2 linked regions of the Limnospira fusiformis SAG 85.79 genome follow. The protein of the gene in region 1 interacts with the protein of each later gene in a pairwise test. Links are inferred from orthologs where the notes say so. Each region holds a gene or a part of one and is shown on either strand. Other genes may lie near its edges.

What was found.
Region 2: the proteins of HFV01_RS13025 (region 1) and HFV01_RS06450 interact in binary tests that used the Escherichia coli proteins (3 or more experiments, as listed by UniProt). The link is inferred for Limnospira fusiformis SAG 85.79 from one-to-one orthologs.

Annotation. Positions count from the first base shown.
Region 1 is NZ_CP051185.1:2,739,026-2,748,573, forward strand. What follows is about bases 3,879-6,638. They hold HFV01_RS13025 (sulfate/molybdate ABC transporter ATP-binding protein), read left to right. Parts: upstream 3,879-4,639; coding sequence 4,640-5,638; downstream 5,639-6,638. Other genes in these bases: HFV01_RS13020 (Crp/Fnr family transcriptional regulator), read left to right, coding at 3,879-4,598; HFV01_RS13030 (YidH family protein), read left to right, coding at 5,613-6,029; HFV01_RS13035 (Crp/Fnr family transcriptional regulator), read left to right, coding at 6,084-6,638. Outside these bases: sulfate ABC transporter permease subunit CysW, read right to left, coding at 730-1,596; sulfate ABC transporter permease subunit CysT, read right to left, coding at 1,635-2,486; HFV01_RS13015 (sulfate ABC transporter substrate-binding protein), read right to left, coding at 2,567-3,628; more of HFV01_RS13020, read left to right, coding at 3,804-3,878; more of HFV01_RS13035, read left to right, coding at 6,639-6,689; cysK (cysteine synthase A), read left to right, coding at 7,026-8,003; serine O-acetyltransferase EpsC, read left to right, coding at 8,120-9,010; HFV01_RS13050 (family 2A encapsulin nanocompartment shell protein), read left to right, coding at 9,191-9,548. UniProt on the Escherichia coli protein: Part of the ABC transporter complex CysAWTP involved in sulfate/thiosulfate import. Responsible for energy coupling to the transport system.
Region 2 is NZ_CP051185.1:1,319,164-1,328,832, forward strand. What follows is about bases 4,708-7,588. They hold HFV01_RS06450 (glutamate-5-semialdehyde dehydrogenase), read left to right. Parts: upstream 4,708-5,440; coding sequence 5,441-6,736; downstream 6,737-7,588. Other genes in these bases: HFV01_RS06445 (AsmA family protein), read right to left, coding at 4,708-5,287; HFV01_RS06455 (COP23 domain-containing protein), read left to right, coding at 6,974-7,570. In the rest of the region: treS (maltose alpha-D-glucosyltransferase), read right to left, coding at 1-3,102; HFV01_RS06440 (dihydroorotase), read right to left, coding at 3,146-4,477; more of HFV01_RS06445, read right to left, coding at 4,550-4,707; HFV01_RS06460 (S1 family peptidase), read left to right, coding at 7,608-8,495; HFV01_RS06465 (S1 family peptidase), read left to right, coding at 8,532-9,669. UniProt on the Escherichia coli protein: Catalyzes the NADPH-dependent reduction of L-glutamate 5-phosphate into L-glutamate 5-semialdehyde and phosphate. The product spontaneously undergoes cyclization to form 1-pyrroline-5-carboxylate.

The sequences.
Region 1 (9,548 bases):
CAACCTGATAAACCCGCCCCCGAAACCAAGGGACCCCTGGAGTTAATTAGACTTAGCACCAGTGAACCTGATAAACCCGCCCCCGAAACCAAGGGACCCCTGGAGTTAATTAGACTTAGCACCAGTGAACCTGATAAACCCGCCCCCGAAACCAAGGGACCCCTGGAGTTAATTAGACTTAGCACCAGTGAACCTGATAAACCCGCCCCCGAAACCAGTGAGGTGGGTTCCTGTAGGGGCGGGTTCTGGAGTTAATTAGACTTAGCACCAGTCAACCTGATAAACCCGCCCCCGAAACCAAGGGACTCCTGAAGTTAATTAGACTTGTCACCAGTCAACGTCATAAACCCGCCCCCGAAACCAAGGGACCCCTGAAGTTAATTAGACTTGTCACCAGTCAACGTCATAAACCCGCCCCCGAAACCAAAGGACCCTGAAGTTAATTAGACTTGTCACCAGTCAACGTCATAAACCCGCCCCCGAAACCAAAGGACCCCTGAAGTTAATTAGACTTGTCACCAGTCAACGTCATAAACCCGCCCCCGAAACCAAAGGACCCCTGAAGTTAATTAGACTGGTCACCAACCTGGGGTGGTGTGGTTTGATTATATTATAGGTAGGACTAGCTTCTGGTGGATAGATTGAGGTGAAAAGATACGCTTCTGACTCTAATTGAGAAGGGTTTTGACAGTTTTTGAAGTGAAAAAAACGATCGCACCTAGAATTTCCTCACTTGGTCTTTTTCGCCTCCAACAGTTTTTTGAATACCAAAGTGACGATCGCCAAACTTGCCAAAACTACCGCCGCCGAATAGGATGCAGTAGTCTGATATTGAACGTGCATTTCCTCCACAAATAGGGGCAAAGTCTGAGTTTTGCCGATAATATTTCCCGAAACTACTGCCACCGCGCCAAACTCTCCCATAGCCCTGGCATTAGTGAGAAGAATGCCATATAATAAACTCCAGCGAATAGAAGGTAAAGTCACCCGCCAGAAGGTTTGCCAATCATTGGCTCCCATAGTTTTAGCGGCTTCTTCTTGTTCTGTGCCAATTTCTTCTAAGGCTGGGAGAACTTCCCGCGCCACAAAAGGCATACAGACAAAAGCGGTGGCTAAAACCATACCGGGGAAGGCAAATAATATTCTGATATCATTAGACTGTAATGTAGCACCAAACCATCCCTGTCGTCCGTAGAGTAATACTAGCATTAATCCGACTACTACGGGGGAAATGGAAAAGGGGAGGTCTATGATACTTAATAATAGTGTTCTTCCGGGGAATTGATGACGAGCGATCGCCCATGCTGTAACAATTCCAAATATCACATTAACTGGCACTACAATAGCAGCAATCATGACGGTTAATTTGGCAGCGTGTAGAAATTCCGGTGAGGTCAAAGCACGGGAAAAACCACTCCAGCCATTTTTAAATGCACCCACAAAAATATTAGCAGCAGGTATAAATAAGACTAACCCCACAAACAGAATGACAGCGACGACTAAAGCCACCTCAAAATTGCTCACCTGGGTTTGAGAGTTTTGGGCGGGTTGGATTAATTTTTTGGGATGCAAATATCCGATATTTTTAGAGTTCATATATCATCCTTATTAAAATGAATTGGTGGCGATAAATTTTACGGTCTTTGGTTAATGCGATTTCCCCAACTTTGCAAACAGTTGATTATCAATAAGCAACCCAAAGAAACCAATAACATCACCGTACCAATAACCGCAGCGCCAGCATAGTCAAACTGTTCGAGACGTTGAAAAATCAGCACGGGAGCAATCAAATCTTGAAAGGGGATATTACCAGCAATAATAACAATGGAACCATACTCTCCAACAGCCCGAGAAAATCCCAAAGCGACCCCGGTTAAAATAGCAGGAATTAAGGGAGGTAATATAACTCGGCGAAAGGTTTGCCAACGGGAAGCCCCCATGCACCAAGCGACTTCTTCTAGTTCCGGTTCCAATTCCTGAAGCACAGGTTGCACAGTTCGCACCACAAAAGGAAGAGAAATAAATATCATAGCTAAACCGACCCCTAGACGGGTAAAAGCAATTTTAATACCCAGGGGAGCTAATAAACTTCCGATCCATCCATTTTCAGCGTATACAGTAGCAAGGCTAAGTCCAGCAACGGCTGTAGGCAGGGCAAAAGGTAAATCTATGGCAGCATCAATTATTTCTTTTCCAGGGAAACGATAGCGCACTAAAACCCAGGCAACTGCGACTCCAGCTATACCATTAATAGAGGAGGCATAAATAGCAGTAAAAAAGGTAACTCTATAGGCATATAGGGCGACAGGATCGGTAGTAATTCGCCATATTTCTGCCCAACTAAGATTGGTGGTAAATAAAATTAGGGCAAGAATAGGAAGTAACAGCATGATGCTGAGATAACCCCCTATTCCCCACCAATACCAGGGAATTTTTGGTAAAAACCGGGTTAATGATGATGGGGTTTTTGATGAAGTTGTGATCATGATGGTTGCGCCAATTTAAAGGAAGTTGGAGAACAATTAAAATGGCTGGGCAACCTGATTAAAACCGCTGAGAATTTGAACTAACGACCGACCTGGGCTTGGATTTCATCAAACATAGCGCCATCGGCAAAAAATTGGTTTTGGACGGCATCCCATCCCCCCAAGTCTTCTACTGTAAATAGATTGGTGATAGGAATAAAGCGATCGCTAAATTCCGCCTCAATTGTGGGGTCTACGGGACGAAAACCAGCCTGAGCAAATGCCCTTTGGGCTTGGGGAGTATATAGAAACTGCACAAAGGCTTCCGCCACTTCGCGGGTTCCGCGTCTGTCTACAGTGGCATCAACAACGGCAATGGGATTATCAATAGAAATATTAGTCTGGGGAATTACATAGGGCAAAGTTTGACCTTGCTGTTGAGCCAGTAGCACTTCATTTTCATAGTTAATTAAGGCATCCCCTTGTCCTTGTCGATAGAAAACTTCGGTAGCTTCCCGGGCATTTCTTGGTAATACGGGAACGTTTCTAAAAACCTGTTGCACAAAGTCGAGGGCTTGGGCTTCGGTTTGACCGGTTTCGGTTTTGGCTCCCCACAGGACAAGGAAATTCCAACGAGCCCCCCCAGAGGTTTTGGGGTTGGCGGTGATGGTTTGAATATCATCGCGGGCTAGGTCTTGCCAGTCTTGGATATTTTTGGGGTTCCCAGGGCGGGTAATAATGGCCGCGACGGAACGGTGGATGATCGCATTATTGGGCGCTTCATTTTCCCATCCCGGTTCAATTAGTCCTGCTTCCTGAATGGCTTGGGTATCCAGGGCTAAGGCGAGGGCTACGATATCAGCCTCTAAACCATCAATCACGGCCCTAGCTTGGGAACCGGAACCGCCATAGCTTTGGCGAATACGGACATCTTGACCATGTTGGGCTTTCCACTCCTCGGCGAATTGGGGAATGATTTGTTCGTAGGCGGCTTGGGTGACGGCGTAGGAGACTAGGGTCAGATCTACGGAATCTCGGGCTGTATCCCCTGTTGTGCCACAGGCAGCAATCACCCCACTGGCGCTAATTCCCACGATAAACAGGGAAAGGCGCTGTCGCCAAGGCTTGGAATTGAGATATCGGCTGGGGAAGTTGGCTTTCATGGCTACATCTTTTTTAAATCTGAGGTTCCCAGATGGGAGTCTGATTGGGCTTTGATTGCAATCGTAGCACATTTTAATTATATGTCAAGTGTAACTGAAATATAAATGTTTTGCGATACGCTTGCAAAATAAATACAGGTGGTGTATTATAAAAGTGGAGAACAATTAAGTGGCAATGGCCAAGCCAGCAGAACCAGGGGCAATCCAGGAGATTGCGGAGGAACTAAGTCAAAACAACTATCTGTTTCGGGGTTTGGATGTGGCTGAACTGTCGGAGGTACTCTCCACGGGAGAAGTCACACCCCAAAAGCTGTACTCGGGTCGTTCGGTGTATACGGCCTTCCGTCCTGATACGTCGATCGCATCTCTTTATGTGGTCAGCAGTGGTGGTCCGGTAATCCTGCGGAGTTCACCTTTAGACCGAATCATTGCTATCACCTATCCGGGTAGTTGTTTTGGAATGCGAAATCTGGCTTTAGGCTATGGGCGAGTGTCGCGGTCTTTTCCGAGTTTGGTGGAGGCTTACAAAACCACTGATGCGATCGAGATTGACCTAGACATTATTAAAACCCTCCACGCTGAGAATGAGATATTCCGCGATCGCTACGATTATTTATTTGAACTGCGGGAAAAATTCCAATATCACCTACTTAACTGTAGTACCCATCCCCCCCAAGCGGTGGCTGCATTATTAAGGGGACTCATCTACCAAGAGCGATCGCTTTTGAATCAACCCCAAGCCGATGATATTTATGTTTTTGACCTACCCATTGATATCATCGCTCACGCCGCCCAACTTAACCACCGCACCGTTGAACAGGTCTTAAAAGGAATGCGTAAACAAGGGCTTTTACTACCCCCTCAAAATGACGATTCCTCTAACGACACCATCCGGGTTTGTGACCCCGAAGGACTCAAAGAAATCTACAGCGCCACCCGTGACAAGGTATCTTGGTGGCCTCTGCGTTAAGGTCAAATTATCAACTGTCAATTATTAACGGAATTTTAGCCATGACTATTCAAGTAGAAAACCTGGTAAAATGCTTTGGCAATTTTGTAGCTTTAGACAACATCAATTTAACAGTTAAAACCGGGTCGCTGGTGGCTCTATTGGGGCCGTCTGGTTCCGGTAAATCGACTTTACTTAGAGCGATCGCTGGATTGGAAAAGCCAGACTATGGGAGGATTTATTTAGAAAATGGTGATGTAACTAATGCCCAGGTTCAAGATAGACAAGTGGGGTTTGTGTTTCAACATTATGCCCTATTTAAACACATGACCGTGCGCCAAAATATCGCTTTTCCGATGGAAATTGCCCGCCGTCCTAAGTCTTATATTCGCCAGCGAGTTGCCCAATTATTAGATTTAATTAAATTAGAAGGATTAGGCGATCGCTATCCCGTGCAACTATCCGGCGGACAGCGCCAGCGCATAGCCCTCGCCCGCGCTTTAGCAGTCGAACCCAAAGTGTTATTATTAGATGAACCCTTTGGCGCTTTAGATGCCAATGTGCGGCAAGATTTAAGGTCTTGGTTGCGCCGCCTCCATGATGAAGTTCATGTCACCACCTTAATTGTCACCCATGACCGCGAAGAAGCCATGGAAATTGCCGACGAAATTGTAGTCATGAATAAGGGTATGATTGAACAGGTCGGCACTCCCCAAGAGATTTACGATCGCCCTTCAACTCCCTTTGTCATGGGTTTCATTGGTCCCGTTAATATGCTCCCGGAAAACAGCCTTAATAGTCCTTCTCCTGTGTTTATCCGCCCTCACGATATCCGCATTAGTAATATAGCTAATCATAAAACTATCCCCGCAGTAATTCAACGGATAGTCTATAAAGGATGGGATGTACAGGTAGCCTTATCTTTAAGGGATGGCACTCAGATTAATGCTCAATTAACCCGGGATGAATGGGATATTCTAGGTGTGGATATCCAGAAAAAAGTCTACATTTTCTCAGATAAAGTTGTTGCCTTTGATGAAGCACTTCAAGCTGTTAGTTAGTCGTCAATCAACTCATCATTCTCAGGAGATAAAAAGCCCGGTCTTAAATTCTTCTCGAGTCCGGGATCATCTCGCCAATGAGCGCACCTATCTAGCTTGGGTGCGAACCTCTCTAGGATTAGTCGGCATTGGACTTCTGATAGCTCGTCTATGTTATCTTATCCCAGATATTTCTGCTAAAAATAATCAGATTTTGTTCCTAAGTTTAGGGTCCTTATGTTTAGGAATATTAACTATCGTGATGTCTACACATCAATACTTTTTAGTACGACAAAAAATTGATGGTCAAACCTATGAACCAACCGGAGGGTGGATTGTGGTTTTCAGCTCCGCTTTATTGGTACTAGCGATAATCCTAGTTTATGGAATCTTAAATATCACTGATATTTAGGATGAATCTCAATAGCCCAGAATTATTTTCATTATCTCTTGATAGACCATCAACATGAGCGATTTAACACACCGAATTAGCCAACAAGAAATCAGCCAAATTCCACAAAATGCTGCTAGTAGGTCTTTTAATCGGCGAGATTTTCTACCTGAAGAAAGTCAGTTTTTTTGGTTAATTAAAAAAGGAGTTGTCCGAAGTATAGCTTATACAGAAGACAATACAGTTGTCTGCACCGGAATTTGGTTAGTTGATGATATTGTGGGTAAACCTTTATCGCGAACTTCACCCTATATTATAGAAGCATTAACCCCAGTTAAAGTGATAGCAATTCCCACAAGTTCTTGGCAACCTTCCTCTGAATTAATTTTCAACTACTGGCAAAATACCGAGACGTTACTGATGGCTCGTGCCAATCACAGCGCTTGGTTTATTTTGCTGAATGTTCTCAACTGGTTATCTCAGCGTTTTGGTAATCGTACCAGTGAGGGATATTTAATTGATGTGAGGTTGACACATCAAGATTTAGCCGAATTATGCGGATTGACTCGAGTCACAATTACTCGTTTACTCAAACAATTTGAATCGGAAGGATTAATTTATAGAAATTCTAGTAGAATTATCCTCAACGATGAGTACAGCACTTGGTACTATCAAATTTGATGGGTATAACCTCAAGTTGGGTTGAAGATTTGATCTAAGCACTGTATTTCAAGAAGAAGAGTTTTTGATACTACCTCCCCTCCCAATTCTCGGAGAGGGAGATTTTTTCCTGAGCAGAAGTTGACTCCCCTCGGCAGCGAGTAGCTGAAACCCTTTGATAGCAAAGAATCTAGTAGTTACACAAGCGATCGCTCGCAAAATTTAAAAAAATTCAAAAATGTATTGCAAATGTTTTGAAATTCATGTATATTAGATTTACAGATTGACAAGCAAGTTGTCGCCCTATTAGACCGGGCACAACATCAGTCCCGAAATATATAACTAGGAGTATTGAATATGGTGAAATGGTTTTTAGATAACAGTCTCGCCATCGGTAGGACTCCCCTAGTCCGTTTAAATCGCGTAGTTGGTGATAGTAGCGCGACTGTTCTGGCTAAAATTGAAGGTCGTAATCCAGCCTATTCGGTTAAATGCCGTATTGGTGCGGCGATGATTTGGGATGCAGAACAACGAGGCTTATTAGGATCCGGTAAAGAAATAGTTGAACCCACCAGTGGTAATACAGGAATTGCCTTAGCCTTTGTCGCTGCTGCCAAAGGCATTCCCCTCACCTTAACCATGCCTGAAACGATGAGTTTGGAACGACGGAAATTGCTGCGGGCTTATGGAGCAAATCTAATTTTAACCGAAGGCTCAAAAGGCATGGTGGGCGCAGTAGCAAAAGCTGAGGAAATTGCAGCTTCTAATCCCGATCGCTATGTTTTATTGCAACAGTTTCGTAACCCAGCAAATCCCCGGATCCATGAGCAGACCACTGGGCCAGAAATCTGGGAAGAAACCGAAGGAGCGATCGATATTCTGGTTTCAGGAGTGGGTACAGGCGGAACAATTACCGGAGTATCCCGATATATTAAACACACTCAAGGTAAAGCCATATTATCAGTGGCAGTAGAACCGGAAGCCAGCCCAGTTATATCCCAAACCATTGCCGGAGATCCAGTAAAATCAGGCCCCCATAAAATCCAGGGCATTGGTGCAGGCTTTGTCCCAGAAGTGCTGGATTTATCAATAGTTGATGCCGTAGAAACTGTCACCAATGAAGAAGCAATTTTCTACGCTCAACGGTTAGCTAAAGAAGAAGGAATTTTATCAGGTATTTCCTGCGGAGGAGCGACAGCAGTGGCAGTCAGACTAGCCCATAGACCAGAGAATCAGGACAAAACTATTGTGGTTATTTTGCCAGACTCTGGTGAACGTTATCTCAGTTCTATTCTTTTCCAAGGAGTATTTAACGAGCAAGGTTTAGCTGTTTAATTTTGCCTTAAATTTCCTAATATTTGCCCCGGTATTAGCTGACAATAAACCATGACCAATGATAGCTATATTTCCCTAACTTATAGCCCCGTTAGCAAACATGGGATATTGAGTCAGTGATTACAGCTTTATCCCAGCCTCGCAAGCAGGCTTTTAGGAGTTGTTCACAAGAGCGAAATTATGTTCCCTTGCCATCCCGTAAAATCTTATTTAAGATGGTGGATAAACTCAGGGGGGCTTTATTTCCTTTCCACTTTGGCAATCCCGATCTCCGAGAAACTTCTACCCATTATTTTATAGGTCATACCCTTAATGAATCTCGGCAATTACTCGAACATCAAATCCAACGAGAGCAGTCGTTGATTGCTTCAGAAAATCAGGTAGAAGAATCTAAAATTCGGGAAAAAGCTAGGTCAATAGTGCAGGCTTTTGCCGAACAACTACCTGAAATAAAAAACCTGCTAGAAAGTGATGTTTGTGCCGCTTATGATGGCGATCCATCCGCCAAGAATTTAGACGAGGTGCTGTTTTGCTATCCGGGAATTACGGCAATTACCTATCATCGAATTGCTCATGCACTGTATCGTATTGACTCACCTTTATTAGCTCGAATAATTGCTGAAATTGGTCATTCAGAAACTGGAATAGATATTCATCCTGGGGCTACTATTGGCAATAGTTTCTTTATCGATCACGGTACAGGAGTAGTAATTGGTGAAACCACTGTAATTGGCGATCGCGTCAGGATTTATCAAGCCGTTACTTTAGGGGCAAAAAGTTTTCCTCGCGACGAATCTGGCAGTTTAATTAAAGGCAATCCCCGTCATCCAATTATCGAAGACGATGTAGTGATTTATTCCGGGGCAACAATTCTCGGCCGAGTCACTATAGGTCAAGGATCAACCATAGGCGGCAATGTTTGGCTAACCCGTAGTGTACCAGCCGGAGCTTTTGTCTCCCAAGCTCAAGTACGGGAGGAAATTTTTGATGCAGGGGCAGGCATTTAACTTGCCTCTCTAATTCCCAGCCAGATCATATAGCTATAAAGAGGGAATAAGATATCCCCGCCTATCAACCCGCTGATAAATCACTGCAGACAGCAGAAACCCAGTTTATGGAAAATAAGCGACAGTGATTTTAGCGATAGATTTTAACCTCATTCCTTGAATAAATCGGAGTTACAATCGATGACTAGCACCAATAACCCTGAACTGCAATTAGCCGTTAATGATGTTGCAGCGCGTCAGTTGGCTAATGCCACAAAAACCGTTCCTCAATTAGACACAATTAGTCCCCGTTGGTTTGTGCGTCTGCTGCACTGGACACCTGTTGAAGCCGGGATATATCGTCTCAACAAAGTCAAAAATCCTTCTCAAGTCGAAGTGGCTTGCTCAGAACGAGATGAGCGAGAATTACCTGAAACCTTTGTGGATTATCAAGAACAGCCGCGAGAATATTTTCTCAGCGCTGTTAATACGGTTATCGATGTTCACACTCGTGTTTCTGACCTTTATAGCAGTCCCCACGATCAGATCCATGAACAGT
Region 2 (9,669 bases), 1.4 Mb from region 1 along the record:
CCATTGTTCCATTTCGGGTACGTTTTCGGGTCGAATCATGCCATTTTCTACCTCGTTGAGTAAAGCCACACGAGTGGCATAATTGAGGGATTGTAACATGGCGGCGACATCCCGCAAAGGCGATCGCTTCATCCGCCTTTCATTTAAAGTGCGGTAGGTTTCTCCCTCAAAGTCAATCACCCAAAAATCTTTACCTGTATAGAGGATTTCATCTAAGGAATAGTCCCCATGACAACGGGTTCGCATTCCGGTAATTTTGAGGTTCAGTAGGGATTGAAAACGCCCTAAAATATACTCATGTTTACTCAGAACTTTTTTGGCTAAATCGCGGGTTTCCGGTTTCATAGAACCCAGTCCTTTTCTCAGCTTTAGCATTACCTGTCCGGTCAGGTTTCGGGAATATTGATAAATCGATCGCTGATACAAAGATGAAAATGGTTCTGGGGTAAAATTCGGATCGTCGGTATCGCTGGATAAGGCAATATGTAACTCGGCTGTGCGTTGACCTAGTAGTTGAATATTACTCAGATATGATCCGATCGCGATCCCTACTTCTTCGGGAATTTCCTCATTTTTTAAGGTTAGCAGAGATTCTGAGGGAACCTCCACCGGAGTTTCCGTGGTTGGTAAAGTTATGCGATCGAAAAAGTCTCGGAGATTATCTAAAGTATAATTCCAAGCCTTAACACCATCGGGAATATATACCTGCAAAACTCCTAAAGTTGTAGACTCTCCGCGACGGGGTTGATATTTTAACCCTCCCATTACTGGCGCAATGTGTTCTAATTGTTGTTTCTGTCCCAAAAAACTGCGAATTTCTAATTCGGGATTAATACCCGGTTCGACTCGGCGGAAGAATTTGAAAATTAGGCGATCGCCATAAACAACTAAGGCATTTTTATCCGTTTTTCCCATTAGCTGAGGGTTGAGTTTCTCTTGACTCATATCTACCCCCGCCAGCGCCTCCGTAGTCGTGGCCGTTAAAGTGCCATGTTTACCCTTATACTGTTGGCGGTTCCGAATCATATCTAAGGGGAGAGTTAAGAAGTCTTGATCAGCACTTGCTTCAAATAAAATTCCCTCCTGATCATCGATTTTTACTGAAGCCAGTACCGCACTAGGAAAGTTAGCACTAACTTCTTTTGATTGTTCACCAATAGCACAAGATAACAGCACTACATAGGTTTCGGCAAACCCTTCCGTATAGTCTACATTTAGCATGACAATAGCTGCTTCCTGTTTCGGAAAAGGAATCGGAATAAAATCAGCAATTGTCACCGACTGCATAACCCTAGATTTACTAATAAACCACGAGGATCGATGCAGATATTCCGGGAATAAAGACTCTAAACGTTCGCGGGTATCCGACTGAGAAAATATTTGATGCCAACTTTTAGCCACTTCTAAAGCTGGCAGTTGGTGGCGGGGACGTGGTAGCAGGCTGGTGGCTGGATCAAACTGAAGCATAAACCAGTAAAATCCATAGGGTGCGATACTCAGAAAATAGCTAGATTCACCAATTTTGGGGAACTGATTTCGCCCGAAAATTTCCACGGGAACCATTCCCTGGAATGGGGTTAAATCTAATTCTACACTCTGCACAAATCGCGACAGGTTTGCCACTACTAAAATATGTTCCCCAGAGTAGGTGCGGACAAATGCTAATACTTTCCTGTTTTCGGGATGTAACAGTTCAAAAGTTCCACGTCCAAAGGCTTGAAAACGTTTCCGCATCGCAATTAAACGTTTCATCCATGACAGCAGGGAATTAGGATTAGCGCTTTGCGCTTCCACGTTGATGGCTTCGTAGTGATATTCAGAGTCTAAAATAACTGGTTGATACAGTTTCTGAGGGTTGGCACGACTAAAGCCAGCGTTACGGTCAGGACTCCACTGCATGGGGGTGCGAACTCCATTGCGATCGCCTATATATATATTATCCCCCATACCAATTTCATCACCATAGTACAGCACGGGAGTTCCTGGTAAGGAAAGCAGCAGACTATTCATTAGTTCAATTTGGCGGCGATCGTTCCCCAGTAGTGGCGCGAGACGGCGACGAATGCCTAAATTTAGTCGCGCTTGGGTATCTTCTGCATAGACCCGATACATATAATCTCGGTCCTCGTCTGTCACCATTTCTAAGGTTAACTCGTCATGGTTACGCAGAAATAATGCCCACTGACAATTATTAGGAATAGAGGGAGTTTGGTTGAGAATATCCACAATGGGGAAACTATCTTCCATTCGTAATGCCATAAACAAACGAGGCATTAACGGGAAGTGAAAATTCATCTGACATTCATCACCTTCCCCATAGTAAGCGGCGGCATCTTCCGGCCATTGATTGGCTTCCGCTAATAGCATCCGATCCTCATATTTGCTATCAATATAAGCCCGTAATCTTTTCAAAAAGGCATGGGTTTCTGGCAGGTTTTCGCAGTTGGTTCCTTCCCTCACACACAGATAGGGGACTGCATCTAAGCGCATCCCATCTACTCCCATTCCTAACCAAAAATCCGCGAGTTCTAACACGGCTTGCTGCAATTCGGGACTCTCATAATTTAAGTCCGGTTGATGGGAGTAAAAACGATGCCAATAATAGGCTTTTGCTACCGGGTCCCACGCCCAATTAGAGGTCTCAAAATCCTGGAAAATAATCCTAACTTCTGGGTATTTGTCGGGGGTATCACTCCATACATAAAATTCCCGTTCTTTACTGCCTTTGGGGAGTCTCCTCGCCCGCTGAAACCACGGGTGCTGGTCGGAAGTGTGGTTAACTACTAACTCGATGATTACCCTAATTCCCCTTTCATGGGCGGCATCCAGAAAGGTTTTAAAATCATCTAAATTACCATAGATATAATTAACATCTCGGTAATCGGAAATATCATAACCATCATCTCGCAAGGGAGAGGGGAAAAATGGTAAAATCCAGATGGCAGTGATGCCGAGTTCTTCCAGATAATCTAATTTTTCCGTGAGTCCAGCAAAGTCGCCAATACCATCGCCATTACTATCACAATAGGCGCGGACTGGCACTTCGTAAATAATCGCATCTTTGAACCAAAGCGGATCATTATTGAGTTTTGATTGTGCCATAGGTTGAATTTCTGTTCGTCAATATTTGCTGATGTTTAGGGGTTTAATGATGGTCAAATGTCAAGGCTTTCCCTCTTACTTCTAAGTTAAGTTTGCCATGGTCATACACTACTTGACCTCCGACAATAGTAACCACTGGCCACCCGGTTAGCTGCCAACCCTCAAAGGGACTCCAGCCACACTTGGTTTGCAATTCTGAGGCTAAAACTGGGCGATAATTGTTTAAATCAACTAACACTAAGTCAGCATCATAACCAGGGGCGATCGCTCCTTTATTCGGGATATTATAACCTTTTGCTACGGCTGTTGACATCCAGTTAGATACCTGGGCAACACTACAACGTCCGACGGCGATCGCCTGAGTTAGCATCACTGGTAAGGATGTCTCAACTCCCGGCATTCCTGAAGGGCTATTGGGATATGGTTTGGCTTTTTCTTCTAGGGTGTGGGGGGCGTGATCTGTAGCAATAAAGTCGATGACTCCATCCAACAACGCTCGCCAGAGAACTTCATTATTTTCAGGCGATCGCAAAGGCGGATTCATTTGAGCTTTGGTGCCAATTTTACCATAATCGGTGATATTTAGCACCAAATGTTGGGGGGTAACTTCTGCTGTTACCCAGGCGGGTTTATCCTGTCGCAGCAATTCGGCTTCTATACCTGTAGATAGATGCAAAATGTGCAATCTTCGTTGATACTTTTTAGACAGCTTCAGAGCCAGTTGGGTGGCTTCTAGGGCGGCTTGTTCATCCTGGATCTGGGAGTGAATGGCTGGATCTGTTTGTCCCGCAAATTCCTCGCGCCGACGATTAATCCGGTCCTGGTTTTCCGCGTGTACCGCAATTAGGCGATCGCCTTTAGCAAAAATCGGTTCTAAAATTTCTTCGTGATCGACCAATAAAGGTCCGTGCATTGACCCCATAAAAATTTTAATCCCAGGACTCGGGTTAGCCTCTAATAAATCCGGTAAATTCTCAGGAGTCGCCCCCATAAAAAAGCCATAATTTACCAAACACTTTTGGGCAGCCCTTTCTAGTTTATCCGCCAACGCTTCCTTTGTGCTAGTTAAAGGGCGAGTATTCGGCATCTCCAAAAACGACGTAACGCCACCTTTAGCGCAGGCGCGACTGGCTGTTGATAAATCTTCTTTATATTCTAGTCCCGGTTCCCGAAAATGAACCTGGGGGTCAATTACTCCCGGTAACAGAGTTAACCCCTCTGCATTTAGGTCCATTTCTGACTCTCCGGCGGCGGGAAGTTCTGAACTAATTTCCAGAATTTTACCCCCCCCCAGTTTAACATCTCCTAAGCTGAAATTGCCATCCGGTAGCAGAATATTCGCGCCACGGATATAGATGATTTGGGTAGTAGACATGACTGATTTGTGACCGTGTAGTTTAGATAACCACTACCATTTTACCATCAACTGGCTACAACTTATCATCATTTAGCTCGGATTAGTTTCCGGGGCGATCGCTTCTTGTAAAATCTCCGGGATTTTTTCCCCACCATCTCTAATAATACTCTCGAATATATCTTGTACAACTTGCCGAATCAAGTCGCTGGTCAAAATTTCTTCAAAGTCCTCTGATGACACATTAGTTAGACGCAGGTTAGGGAGTTGAAAATCGAGAGAACTGGCAAATCCCAAAGGTGCTAAAGTCACATTAACTTTAGTATTCTGAACATCGATAACATCAAAGTTAATTTTTAGCTTAGTTTTCGAGGTTTCCTCTGTGGTTTCAGTCCGTGTCTGCGGTTCCGAAGGTTGGGTGGATTTCAGATTATTGATAATTGCCAGGATATTGTTGTTTAGTAGTCTCTGTTCGATGTTGACATCAATATAGTTAATCGCGAAATTATTGATTTCCACCACATCAGTTAACAGGCTTCTCGGAGTCACATCAATATCCACCTGATGAATCTTGAGAACATGGGGAGTGCTAAAATTATCAGGATTGTTGATGGTCAGATTATTAATCCGCAAATCACCCCGCAATTTATCCAAACTCAAAGATTGAATTTCGGTCGGTACTCCTAGGGTAGAACTCACTGTATTTTCTAGGTAGTTTTGCAATTGGCTATCTACCCTTGATAAAGTCACATTGGCGATCGCAGCTAGGACAATCAGCACCCCGCCCACAATCCCAGCAATAGTTAACCAATTTTTCCGTTTTTTAGTCATGGTTTCACTCCAGATTTAGCCCGTGATTTGGATATATTATAGACCAGAAAATTTCACAGTTGATAGGTTCCCCGTCAATTGTTTGCTATAATTATTATAGCTGTCTACTGTCCACTACTACTGCTTAACTATATTTTACATAAATTGCTGACCATGACTATTTCTCCGTTGCTAATTGAAACCGCCCAAAAAACCCAAGCAGCAGCCCGCCAATTGGCTGTTTTATCTACAGATGCCAAAAATCAGGCGATCGCATCCATAGCCCAAGCCCTAGAAAATGCCGCCCCAGACATTCTCGCCGCCAACCAGATGGACTGTCAGCAAGCCCAAGCTGATGGTATTGCGAAACCTCTTTATAACCGCTTAAAACTCGATGAAGCCAAGTTAAAAGGCGCGATTTCCGGCTTGCGAGATGTCGAAAAATTAGCCGACCCAGTAGGCGCAATTCAAATTAATCGGGAACTAGACCAAGGCTTAAACTTGCGCCGGATAACCTGTCCTTTAGGAGTCTTAGGAGTAGTCTTCGAGGCGCGACCAGATGCCGTTATTCAAATTTCCGCCTTAGCCGTCAAGTCGGGAAATGGCGTAATCTTAAAAGGTGGCAAAGAGGCGATTAATTCCTGTCGAGAACTCGTCAAAGCCATCCGCCAGGGACTAGCCACAACAGCAGTCAATCCCGAAGTCGTACAGTTATTAACTACTCGCTCCGAAATTATTGAGTTATTGCAGTTAGATAAATATGTCGATTTAATTATCCCCAGGGGCTCCAATTCTTTTGTACAATTCGTCCAGGAAAATACCCGGATTCCCGTTTTAGGTCATGCGGATGGTATTTGTCATCTATATATAGACCGGGAGGCAGATATATCCAAAGCCCTACCCATAGTCATTGACTCAAAAATCCAATATCCAGCCGCTTGTAATGCCCTAGAAACCCTGTTAGTGCATCAGCAAATAGCCCCGCAATTTTTACCCAAACTAGCCGCAGAACTCCAACAAAAAGGAGTAGAATTAAGGGGGGATAGTCACAGCCAAAAAATCGTCAATATTGCCCCAGCCACAGACGCAGACTGGCAGACAGAATATACTGATTTAATTCTCTCAATTAAAGTAGTCGAAAATTTAGAAGCCGCCATTTCTCATATTAATACCTACGGTTCAGGGCATACAGATGGCATCATTACCGAAGACCAAGAAGCCGCCCAAACCTTTATGGCAATTGTAGATTCAGCCGGAGTATTTCATAACTGTTCCACCCGTTTTGCTGATGGTTTTCGCTATGGTTTTGGGGCGGAAGTTGGTATCAGTACCCACAAAATGCCCCCCAGAGGTCCCGTAGGTTTAGAAGGATTAGTGACCTATAAATATCAATTAATTGGGGATGGTCATATCGTCGCCACTTACGCCGGAAATAATCCTAAACCATTTACCCATAGAAACTTACTTTAATAACAGCCTAGCCATTTCCACCTAGAAAGGCGGGAGCAATTATTCAGGTTGATCATCTCACCCCCAACATTGCTTAACCCGCCTAACTGATTATGGTTAACTAGATTACACCAAGTTACTAGAATTATTATTTAGCATAAATTTTCCTAAAATTCCCAAAACATAATCATTTCTTAATAGTTGACGATCGCCCCCAAACCGTCCATAATATAAGGTAAGGTCTCAAGGGCTTATAAAATGCAAAAAAATCCAACTGTGCAACTAGCAACTGTAGCAGCCATTGCCTTGGGAGGTTTCGCCGTATTTCAGCCGCCTGATGTCGCCCAAGCGCAAGCAACATCCTTTTACTGCGACATGAACTCCCCCATAGGCTATCCCACCGTCTATGCTCGCACACCCGCCGGAAATAAACCCATAGTTAGCTTATATTCTGAATATTTCAGCGCCTCTGGCTATTCCCCAGAACGCCGCTGTCAGGAAATCGCCCAAAGGTTTACCAACTTTTCCCATACTGGACAACTGAGATATCTAACCGCCGGATATGTCAACAATTTACCAGTAATTTGCGTAGTTTCCGATCATGGAATGCCCTGCGCTAGTAACACCATATTATTTACCATGAAAGCGGACGACCCCGAACCCGCCGAAAGTAAACTTCAGCGACTGTTCAACATCCGCCGAGGAGCCAGTGATATCCTATTTGAAAGCGAAGATGATGCAGGTGTCTACATCAACTTTGATCAATTTTTAGGGGGAGTTCCCGCCGAAAGTTCTACCCCCGCACCCATGACACCATCAGACCCCCCCAGTTCTCAACCGGGGACAGCGTGGTGAGCCTTCAAATATCTACCAAGTATCTCAAGTATCTAAGGTGCAGCAACCACTCAAATTTTTAGCGAGAGCGATCGCCATTAGTTTTCCCCTGTTAGGATTAAGCTGTCAAGCACAAGTGCTGACAGAAGAAGAAAGCAGACAATTTCAGCGGGAACCAACCCTAGCCGCCAACACCAGTCCACCAATTCCCTCAACAGCCGCACTGCACCAAAAAGCTAGACAGATTACTGTCCGCGTTTATTCAGGAAGGATGTGGGGAACCGGGGTAATTATTGACCATCAGGGTGGCATTTATACAGTGGTCACCAATGATCATGTTTTGCTACCAGGGGGAGGGCAAAATTATCGAGTCCAGACCTACGATAACCGCATCCATGCTGCCGAAATAGTTAACTCTATATCTTGGTTTCACAATGATTTAGGGATTGTGCAATTTCGCAGTGTAGATCACTCCTATAATGTAGCAGCGATCGCCTCCACCCCAGTAGACCTAGGAGAAACGGTAATCGCGGCTGGATTTCCCTTAGAACCCGACCCATCAGCCCCCCAAGGGTTTGTGATTACAGAAGGTGAAGTCTCCCTTTGGATGCCACAGCCATTTATCGGAGGTTATCAGGTAGGATACACCAACGACATTTTTTCAGGAATGAGTGGCGGACCCCTATTAAATCGCCGAGGGGAACTGGTGGCTATTAATGGAATGCACAAATATCCACTGTGGGGAAATGCTTATGAATTTGTAGACGGTTCATCCCCGGACCCCGCCCTAGCAGCAAAACTGGTTGAGTACAGTTGGGCGGTTCCCATTCACACCGTGTTACAACTCGCCCCCAATTTCACATCAGCAAACACCATCAACCCCAAACCCTCACCCCCCGTTGAACCCGTTGAACCGGTATCCTCACCCTCGCAATGGTTTTGGTAAACCAGAACAAATATCAGGTTAGGAACAATGACAAAAATGCGATCGCTTACTCAAAATCTACTACTGTTAGCCGGAGTCTCCCTATTAGCGACTCTAGCGCCCGCCGCCCTGGCTGCACTTTCCCCCGCAGAAATCAACTCCATCGCCAGCCAAACCACCGTATTAATTGCGCCAGAATTGCGACCGGAACTCATCGAAGCCCTAGAAAATAACTACAGAAATCCCCTAGCCAGCCAAAACAACCCCGATGGCGTATGGCATCCCGGCTCTGGTGTCATTATCGCCCGCGAAGGTAATCGCCACTATGTTCTGACTGTTAGCCACAACTTCCGACAGCGAGACCTAAATGCTGGAATCTCTTACGGTATCCGCACCAGTGACGGTAAAGTTCATATAGTCCAACAACCCAACGATGGGCGAGGCTGTCCCCTCAACGGTTCTCCCACCCCAGGAAATTTAATGAGATTTGGCTGTTATTCCATCAGCCTACCCACGAGAGTAGACGGACCGGATCTAGCCGTAGTAGTATTTGAAAGCGATCATCACTATCCTGTAGCCCCTTCCGCGACCGAAAACTCCCTCAATGTGGGCGACCCTATTTATGTTTCCGGCTGGCCTGACCCCGAAAAAGAAAGAGATGCCACCACCGGACGCTGTCTCGGGAGAGCAGCCCGTCGCCAAAGACGATTTACCTGGGGACCGGTTACGGGAGTAGTTAACCCCGCCAGCAGCGAAAACGGTTATAGCATTTTTTACTTAGACAATACCCGTCCGGGAATGAGTGGCGGTCCTGTATTTGACAACCAAGGTCGCGTGGTCGGCGTTCACGGTCGCGGTTCCGCTGGGAAAGCCCAACTGGTCAATCGATTCTGTTCGGTTAGTAATGCCCCCAACGCCCAAGCCTTTGAGTCGGGGGATTTTGCGATCGAAGGTCAAGGAACCGGACGCGCAGACCCAGAGGCTCTACGAACCCGCTTTAGTAGCGGTCAAGCCTTTAATAATTTTATCGGCTTAATTCGCCGCACGGGTTTAAATCTATCATTTAATACCAATCCTCCACCGCCCCAAATGATTCAATTCGCCTTGACCGCCATTCCCGCCGGAAGTAGCACGGGAACGGTAGATTTTGCGATCGGATCTGTTCCTGTTGGCAGTTTTGATGACCCTCAAGATG